2 linked regions of the Desulfosporosinus acidiphilus SJ4 genome follow. The protein of the gene in region 2 interacts with the protein of the main gene of each other region in a pairwise test. Links are inferred from orthologs where the notes say so. Each region holds a gene or a part of one and is shown on either strand. Other genes may lie near its edges.

The links.
Region 1: the proteins of DESACI_RS16815 (region 2) and def interact in binary tests that used the Escherichia coli proteins (3 or more experiments, as listed by UniProt). The link is inferred for Desulfosporosinus acidiphilus SJ4 from one-to-one orthologs.

Annotation. Positions count from the first base shown.
Region 1 is NC_018068.1:3,841,678-3,845,088, forward strand. What follows is about bases 720-3,411. They hold def (peptide deformylase), read right to left. Parts: upstream 2,446-3,411; coding sequence 1,993-2,445; downstream 720-1,992. Other genes in these bases: DESACI_RS17595 (zinc metallopeptidase), read right to left, coding at 720-829; fmt (methionyl-tRNA formyltransferase), read right to left, coding at 923-1,882; priA (replication restart helicase PriA), read right to left, coding at 2,512-3,411. In the rest of the region: 16S rRNA (cytosine(967)-C(5))-methyltransferase RsmB, read right to left, coding at 1-150; more of DESACI_RS17595, read right to left, coding at 143-719. UniProt on the Escherichia coli protein: Removes the formyl group from the N-terminal Met of newly synthesized proteins. Requires at least a dipeptide for an efficient rate of reaction. N-terminal L-methionine is a prerequisite for activity but the enzyme has broad specificity at other positions.
Region 2 is NC_018068.1:3,678,963-3,683,354, forward strand. Bases 214-3,166 are described here. They hold DESACI_RS16815 (aspartate-semialdehyde dehydrogenase), read right to left. Parts: upstream 2,209-3,166; coding sequence 1,219-2,208; downstream 214-1,218. Other genes in these bases: dapG (aspartate kinase), read right to left, coding at 214-1,145; DESACI_RS16820 (dipicolinate synthase subunit B), read right to left, coding at 2,303-2,890; dpsA (dipicolinate synthase subunit DpsA), read right to left, coding at 2,909-3,166. In the rest of the region: more of dapG, read right to left, coding at 1-213; more of dpsA, read right to left, coding at 3,167-3,820; dapB (4-hydroxy-tetrahydrodipicolinate reductase), read right to left, coding at 3,906-4,392.

The DNA of each region.
Region 1 (3,411 bases), 160 kb from region 2 along the record:
CCCATTCACCAAGAGCGTAATAAATTGACGTTCCCGCGGGTCTGACAATTTAGCAAGGGTTCTCTGTAGTAAAAGATTGGCATAAGCCCCTTCAACCTCAACACGGGTCAGAATTTGGGCAGCCATCCCGCGCGCTGTTTCTCTAGTCATCCCTTCTACCCTGGGCAATGATGATAAAGCGTGCCAACTGGAGCACCGCTGCTAATGCCGCGGCGACATAGGTCAAGGCAGCGGCATTTAAAACAGAACGAGCGCCGCGGACTTCATCACTTCCCAGTAATCTTCCTTCCTGCAAGAGACCTAACGCCCTGTGGCTGGCGTTAAATTCCACCGGCAAAGTAATTAATTGAAATAGAACAGCCAAGGAAAAAAACAAGATTCCCAACTGCAGCAGCCAGCCGAAGCTAGGCATAAACAATCCGACGAGAATTAACAGCGGTCCGGCCCCGCTGCCAAAATTGGCTGCCGGGACAAAGGATGACCTGAGCTGTAAAGGTACATATCCTGAGGAATGCTGTAGGGCATGCCCCGTTTCATGAGCCGCAACCGCTACTGAAGCCAGAGAATTCCCATAATACACGTCCTCACTCAAACTAATAACTCTTGTACGGGGATCATAGTGATCTGAAAGGTTTCCCCGAATAGCCTCCACATTGACATCGTATAGCCCTCTGCTATTTAAGAGTGCTCTTGCGGCTTGAGCGCCGGTAAGTCCTGACTGAGCTCGGATTTTAGAGTAGTGGTTATATGCTGATGATATTTTATATTGTGCATAGAGTGACAATAGAATCGCCGGAATCAAAAGAACCATTGTAGGATCCCAGAACATAGCTTAACCTCCTTTTTATTCTAAGTACAGGATCTAAGGAAGAGTGAACTCGTTAAGCTAAAGAACTAAAGAACAAACTCCCGGTAAGTTCGTTTAAGTGAACTTTTCTCCCGCCTGACCGTGCCTTCCATTCAGAAAATCCCGCGCGGACATAGGACGCTTACCTGCGGGCTGCACCTCTGCAATCCAGAGAAGGCCATCTCCCGTTTGAACAAGCAGCCCTTCTTCCAACACCTCGAGAATTTGGCCCACCTCAGCGTTCGAACCCTGAAATGAGTTTTCTTTCTCCGCCGCCCTTTGCCCAGAGAATACTGTGCTCCGCCAGACCTTAAATTGCTCCTCTCGAAATAACGCGAAAGCACCAGGCCAAGGATTTAAGCCTCTGATTTGGTTATGCAGTTCAACAGCTGATCGAGTCCAGTCAATTCGTTCATGGTCGCGATTCAGAAGGGGTGCATAATTGGATTTTCCTGATTGGGCTGTGGCGGTTAGAGTACCTTGTTCTAACTCCCGCAGCGTTTGAATCAATAACTCTCCTCCCAGAAGCGCTAATTTATCATGAATTTCTCCCATAGTATCTTTTTGGGAAATTTTAATTTCACGTTTCAATAACATATCTCCGGTATCCAGCCCTTCATCCATGAGCATCGTCGTTACACCGGTATACTCTTCGCCGTTGATAATTGCCCAATGAATGGGGGCCGCTCCGCGATAAGAAGGAAGCAGGGAGGCATGTACATTAATGCATCCTCTGGAAGGCAAGTCTAAAATCTCCTTGGAGAGAAGCTGCCCGTAAGCGACGACAATAATACATTCCGGAGCTAACTCACGCAAACATTGGATACCCTCAGGTGTCTTAATCTTAGCAGGTTGGAAAATCGGCAGATTTAATTCTTCAGCCGCAGATTTTACTGGGCTGGGTTTCAACTTTTTCCCGCGGCCTGCCGGGCGATCCGGTTGAGTGAAGACCCCCACAATCTCATGTCCATGACCGGCCAGGGCCCGCAGAGAAGGTACGGCAAAATCAGGTGTTCCCATGAAAACAATACGCATACCAATTCTCCTTTTTAGAGAAGTTCGAGACTCGAAACCTTCTATGTTATATCATTTCAATTTTGCAAGCTGATGTGTCTGCGTATCCGACAGACCTGTACAGCCTTGACTTATTTTCGATAGGTCTTTTTAGCTAAATCAACAAACAAAATTCCTTCAAGATGATCGATCTCATGCTGCAAGGCCCGGGCCATCAAACGGTCAGCATGAATATCCACCATTTTTCCTTCCCGATTTAATCCCTGAACATGAACTTTCGCCGCCCGCACAACATCCCCTGTCATATCGGGAACGCTGAGACAGCCTTCCTCGGCAAGAGATTCTCCCTCTTTTTCCAAGATTACTGGATTAACCAGTTCAAGCAAAACGTCCCCTACTTTAACCACCACGACTCTCTTGGAAACTCCTATCTGTGGTGCTGCTAAACCCACCCCGTCTGCGGCTATCATCGTATCAACCATGTTATCCAAAAGCTTAATAATTGAAGGATTAATCTCTTTGACCTCTTTTGCTTTCTCCCGTAATATATCTGCACCAATTTCAACAATCTGATAAACTGCCATGATTAATACCCCTTTCTTCCAAGAAACTTATTTCTGTCTATCTTGATCAATAATTAACCATAAACCTTAATTCGTCAGCGGGTCTGCCTCGATATTTAATATAATACCATTGCTCGCCGAACTTTTGAAAAAATCTTGAATTCCCTGATGTACAAGTTCTCTCAGTTCCTCAATAATGATCCCACGAACCGATATTTGCCACCGCCATTGGTTTTTCACTCTGGCCATAACAGCTTGAGCCGGCCCAAGGATATCTAAATCAGTATTTCCAAATTTAGGATCTTGCATTCTTCCCCTCAAGCAAGCCCCCAAGCTATTGGCCCCTAAGATAACTCGTTCCTCTTTTTCATGAAGCAGCAAAACGCGAATGATATGCGTAAAGGGAGGATATTTGCGCCCTTTGCGATAGCGAATCTCTTCCCAAAAAAAACCTTCGAAATCATGGTGAGCAGCCTTTTCGATAGCGCTGTCTCCGGGAGAATAGGTTTGAATCACTACTTCGCCCGGCTTCACACTTCGTCCCGCCCTGCCGGCAACTTGCGTCAAGAGCTGAAAAGTCCGCTCTTTGGCTCTGAAATCCGGCATGTTCAGCATTTGATCGGCGGCTATAACCCCCACTAAGGTCACATTGGGAAAATCCAATCCTTTGGCCATCATTTGGGTTCCTACAAGAATTGACGCTTTTTGCTGGCGAAAACTCTCTAAAATAGTTGTATGCGCTGCATGGTTTCGTGTTGTATCAAAATCTAACCGCAGAATCGACGCTTCCGGCAATAATCCTTGAAGTTCCTCTTCAACCCTTTGAGTACCTTGGCCGAAAAATCGGATATAGCGGCTCCCGCAATGAGGGCACGTCAATGGCGGCTGCTCTTTATGATCACAATAGTGGCAGCGCATGGACTGTCCTTGACTGTGATAGGTTAGAGCCACATCACAGTTTGGGCAGTTTACCACATAGCCGCATTC
Region 2 (4,392 bases):
GTGTGGGAATCTGCCGATTGCAAAATCGTTACACCGGCTTCGGAAAGTGCCTCCACCATATCTGCCATGACTCCGGGTACCCCGGCAATTCCTGCTCCAATTATGGATACTTTCGCACAGCTTGGGATAACTTCCGGCTCAAATCCCGTGTTTTTCAAAATTTTAACGCCCTTTGCGGCAACTTCATCAGAAACCGTAAATAATACTACTTCAGGCTGAACACTAATAAAATCCACACTTATATCAGCAAGAGCCATTGCTTTAAAAATCCGTTGAACTGTGAGGTGCAGATCCGGAGCATCCTTCGTCAAAACTCTGATTTGCGTGACATTGGGGGTATGAGCAATCCCAGTAATAATCCGGTCATTGGTTATATCCGTCCCAACTCCTCGATCAGGGTGCATATTCGTGACTAATGTCCCCGGTGCATCGGAAAACGTAGATTTTATCCTCAGGGGAATGTTGCGCTGCATCGCAATTTCCACGGCCCTAGGATGAATCACTTTGGCTCCTTGATATGCTAATTGGCAAATTTCATTATAAGTAACGGTATCAATAATTCGCGCATCTTCAACGATTCGTGGATCTGCCGTCATGATGCCATCGACGTCGGTGTAGATATCGATGGTTTCTGCTTCTAAGGCAACCCCCAAGGCCGATGCCGTGGTGTCGCTTCCTCCGCGCCCGAGAGTCGTTATCTGACCATCTTCTGTTATGCCCTGAAAACCGGTTACTACTACAACTTTACCCTCACTCAACTGTTCTAAAATAGCTCCCGGTTCGACTCGGACAATCCTGGCATCCCCATAATCATTGTTTGTAATAATCCCGGCTTGAGCTCCGGTAAAAAGTACCGCTTCAAAGCCCATACTATTCAAGGTGCTTACCAGCACAGTCCCGGAAATAACTTCACCGCAGCTCATTAATAAATCTAATTCCCGTTTCGGTAAATCCGAATAAATTCCTTTAACCATATTCAGAAAGGTATCCGTGGCATAGGGATCCCCGGATCGGCCTATCGCCGATACGACAACAACTGGTGAATACCCGCTGTGAACTGCTTCTGAAACTTTGGACACCACTTGCGACCTGCGCTCCGGTGTCGCTACAGAAGTCCCCCCGAACTTCTGAACCAATATCCGCAAACCAATCCCCTCTTTCGAGGTTCGATATTCGAACCTTACCCATCAAATTTTATGTTTCTCGTGCCTCGAATTATTACAGCAGCAGTTCCGCAATTTGCACTGCGTTAGTGGCCGCACCTTTACGAATTTGATCTCCCACAACCCACATATTAATCCCTTGAGCAATCGAAAAGTCTTTACGCAAACGGCCAACATAAACTTCGTCCGTATCTGCGCTGAACCACGGCATGGGGTAGCGATCATTGCTAGGATCATCATCGACGATAACGCCCGGCGCTTGACTTAAAGCCTCCCGAATTTCAGTGACGCTGACGAGTTTTTCAGTTTCGACATTAATTGATTCCGAATGACTGCGGAAGACCGGCACCCGCACGGTGGTAGCTGTAATTGCCATATTCGGGGCATGGAAAATCTTTTGTGTTTCTTTAACCATTTTCCACTCTTCTTTAGTGTAATCTCCTTCTTGGAATACATCAATGCGGGGAATAAGATTAAAGGCAATTTGGTAAGGGAAAACAGCGGGAGTCATTCCATCACCCTTCGACCAAGCTTTAACCTCTGCTTCCAATTCCTCAATACCCTCACGCCCTGCTCCGGAAACGGCCTGATATGTGGATACGACGACACGCCGTATACCGGCTATATCAAAAATTGGCTTTAGGGCTACAGCCATGATAATCGTGGAGCAATTAGGGTTTGCTATAATCCCTTTATGGCCTTTTACATCCTCTGGGTTTACCTCAGGGACAATCAGCGGAACCTCCGGATCAAGACGAAAAGCACTGCTGTTATCGATAACCACTGCTCCGCTTTTTACGGCAGAAGGTGCATATTCCGTACTTGCAGAACCGCCTGCGAAAAGTGCGATATCGATACCCTTGAAGCTCTCATGAGTTGTCTCCTGAACCTCTAGTTCACGCCCTTGCCAGGTCACCCGTTTTCCGGCAGATCGTTTCGTTGCCAATAGTCTCAGTTCTTCAACAGGAAAATGACGTTCGGCAAGAATTTTTAAGAATTCCTGCCCGACTGCACCGGTTGCACCAACAATTGCTACATTTGACATACAAATTTTCCTCCTTAGTAAGTAAAAGGCTTATCAGGGCGGTGCCTTGTCTTGAACAAGGCACCTGATACCTTTACTTAATATAATCATAATATTATCGATAATCCCACAGGACTGGCTGAATCTGTTTTCCTTCAAGTGCCATTAGTATGGTATCTGGAATTCTATCCATATGTGCTACTAATGAATTTGCTTTAATGGCAGGATTATCTTGACCAAAGGGTACGAGATAAACATTTTTGGTAATGAGCAGTGTTCCGATATTACGAGCGTTAAGTCCCAGTCCATCATTAGTTGATATAGCAAGTACTACTGGACTTTGATTGCGAAGGTGGGATTTAGCAGCCATGAGAGCAGGAGTATCCGTGATCCCGTTGGCTAGCTTTGCGAGAGTATTGCCCGTACATGGGGCTATTACCACACAATCAAACATTTTCTTAGGACCAATTGGCTCGGCTTCAGGGATCGTGTGAATAATATCCTTCTGCGTTATTTCCTTAAACTGGCCTTTCCAATCCTCGGCCTTGCCGAAGCGAGTGTCCATAGTATCTACAGAATAGGAGACAATTGGTGTCACGACCGCTCCTTCATCTGCTAAACGTTTCATGACCTTGACTACTTCATGCAACATACAATGTGATCCGGTAAGAGCAAAACCAATTTTTAACCCGTCAAACTGCATCCCTTCGCACCTCCACATTTAAGACTGAACATTGGCAATCGTGGTGGTCAAGTGACGAAGAATAAGTTGCGGATAAATTTGAGCGAGAATTCTGCCGGCAGATTTGGGTGCTACAATACCAGGGAGACCCGGAGCAAGGATTGCTTTGAGGCCCAATAATTGGGCAAATTCAAAATCAGTTCCGCCCGGAATAGAAGCCAAATCGACGATTACCACATCTCTTGCCACCTTTTCCAACATAACACGGTCTAAGATGAGATGAGGAACTGTGTTGAAAATAATCTCTGCACGCCCAATCTCTTCTTCTAGATCCGCAAAATGAACTGGTTTGAGTCCCATCTCTACAGCACGGGCTAAATCGGTTGGCTTACGGGCAACCCCACTGACGTTTGCGCCAATGCCCTGGAGCATTCTCGCTAAGGACCAGCCGGTTCGACCTAATCCCAGAACAAAACTTTCACTTCCGTGAATCGTTATGTTCGTGGCCTCCATGGCCATCTGAATAGCTCCTTCTGCTGAAGGGATAGAATTAAGGATAGCAAGTTCATCAAGGTATATCGTTTCCACTAACTGGATTCCCATGTTTTCTGCTGCTGATTTCAAAGCCGGACGCGCAAAGCCAATAATCAGCGGAACGCGTGTCGGAATAGCCTGAAGCACCTCTTTATTCAGCACGATTGGCGAAGCAGAGTATTTGGCTTTAACTGTCCCACGTTCATCGGTGCCGAACATTGGAAAAAGCAACACATCCACTTGACCAACCGCTTCGAGAAGGGATGATACAAGTGTCACTCCCGGGTTGGGTGAAGCCTTTTCAAATCCGACCCCGACTATGTAGGCCCCCTGTTTTTGAAGTTCGGGAATCAAAAACAGTTCCCGATCATCACCCCCAATTACCGCCACACGAATTCCTTTCAGACCCGCACTCATCTTTATGCCCCCTTTGAGACAGTGTCCCATTGACTACTATTCATTATATGAGGGAAGAAGAGCAGCGGTTACGCGTGATCATTACCTAATCGAGGAAATTCTCAAGGCCTACTACAAGTTCAGTTAAGTCAGCAGCTTTGCGTATGGCAAGCATTATCCCCGGCATATAGGTCTCTCTGGTATAGGCATCATGCCGGATTGTTAAAGCTTGTCCTAAACCTCCAAATAATACCTCTTGATGAGCAATTAATCCCGGCAAACGTACCGAATGAATATGAATTCCTCCTAGATCAGCACCACGTGCTCCTGGGATTTTCTCATATTCATTGGGGTGTCCCTGAACCATGGGAGGGCGCACTTCCGAGATCAGTTCGGCCGTTTTTATGGCTGTTCCTGAGGGGGCATCAAGCTTCTGATCATGATGCAGTTCAAGAATATCGACATGAGGGAAATATTTAGCTGCTTCTCTGGCAAATCTCATCATTAAAAGTGCTCCGATAGAAAAATTTGGTGCAATGAAAGCCCCCACACTTTCCTTTACTGCCAGAGTCCGTATCTCTTCTAATTCAGCT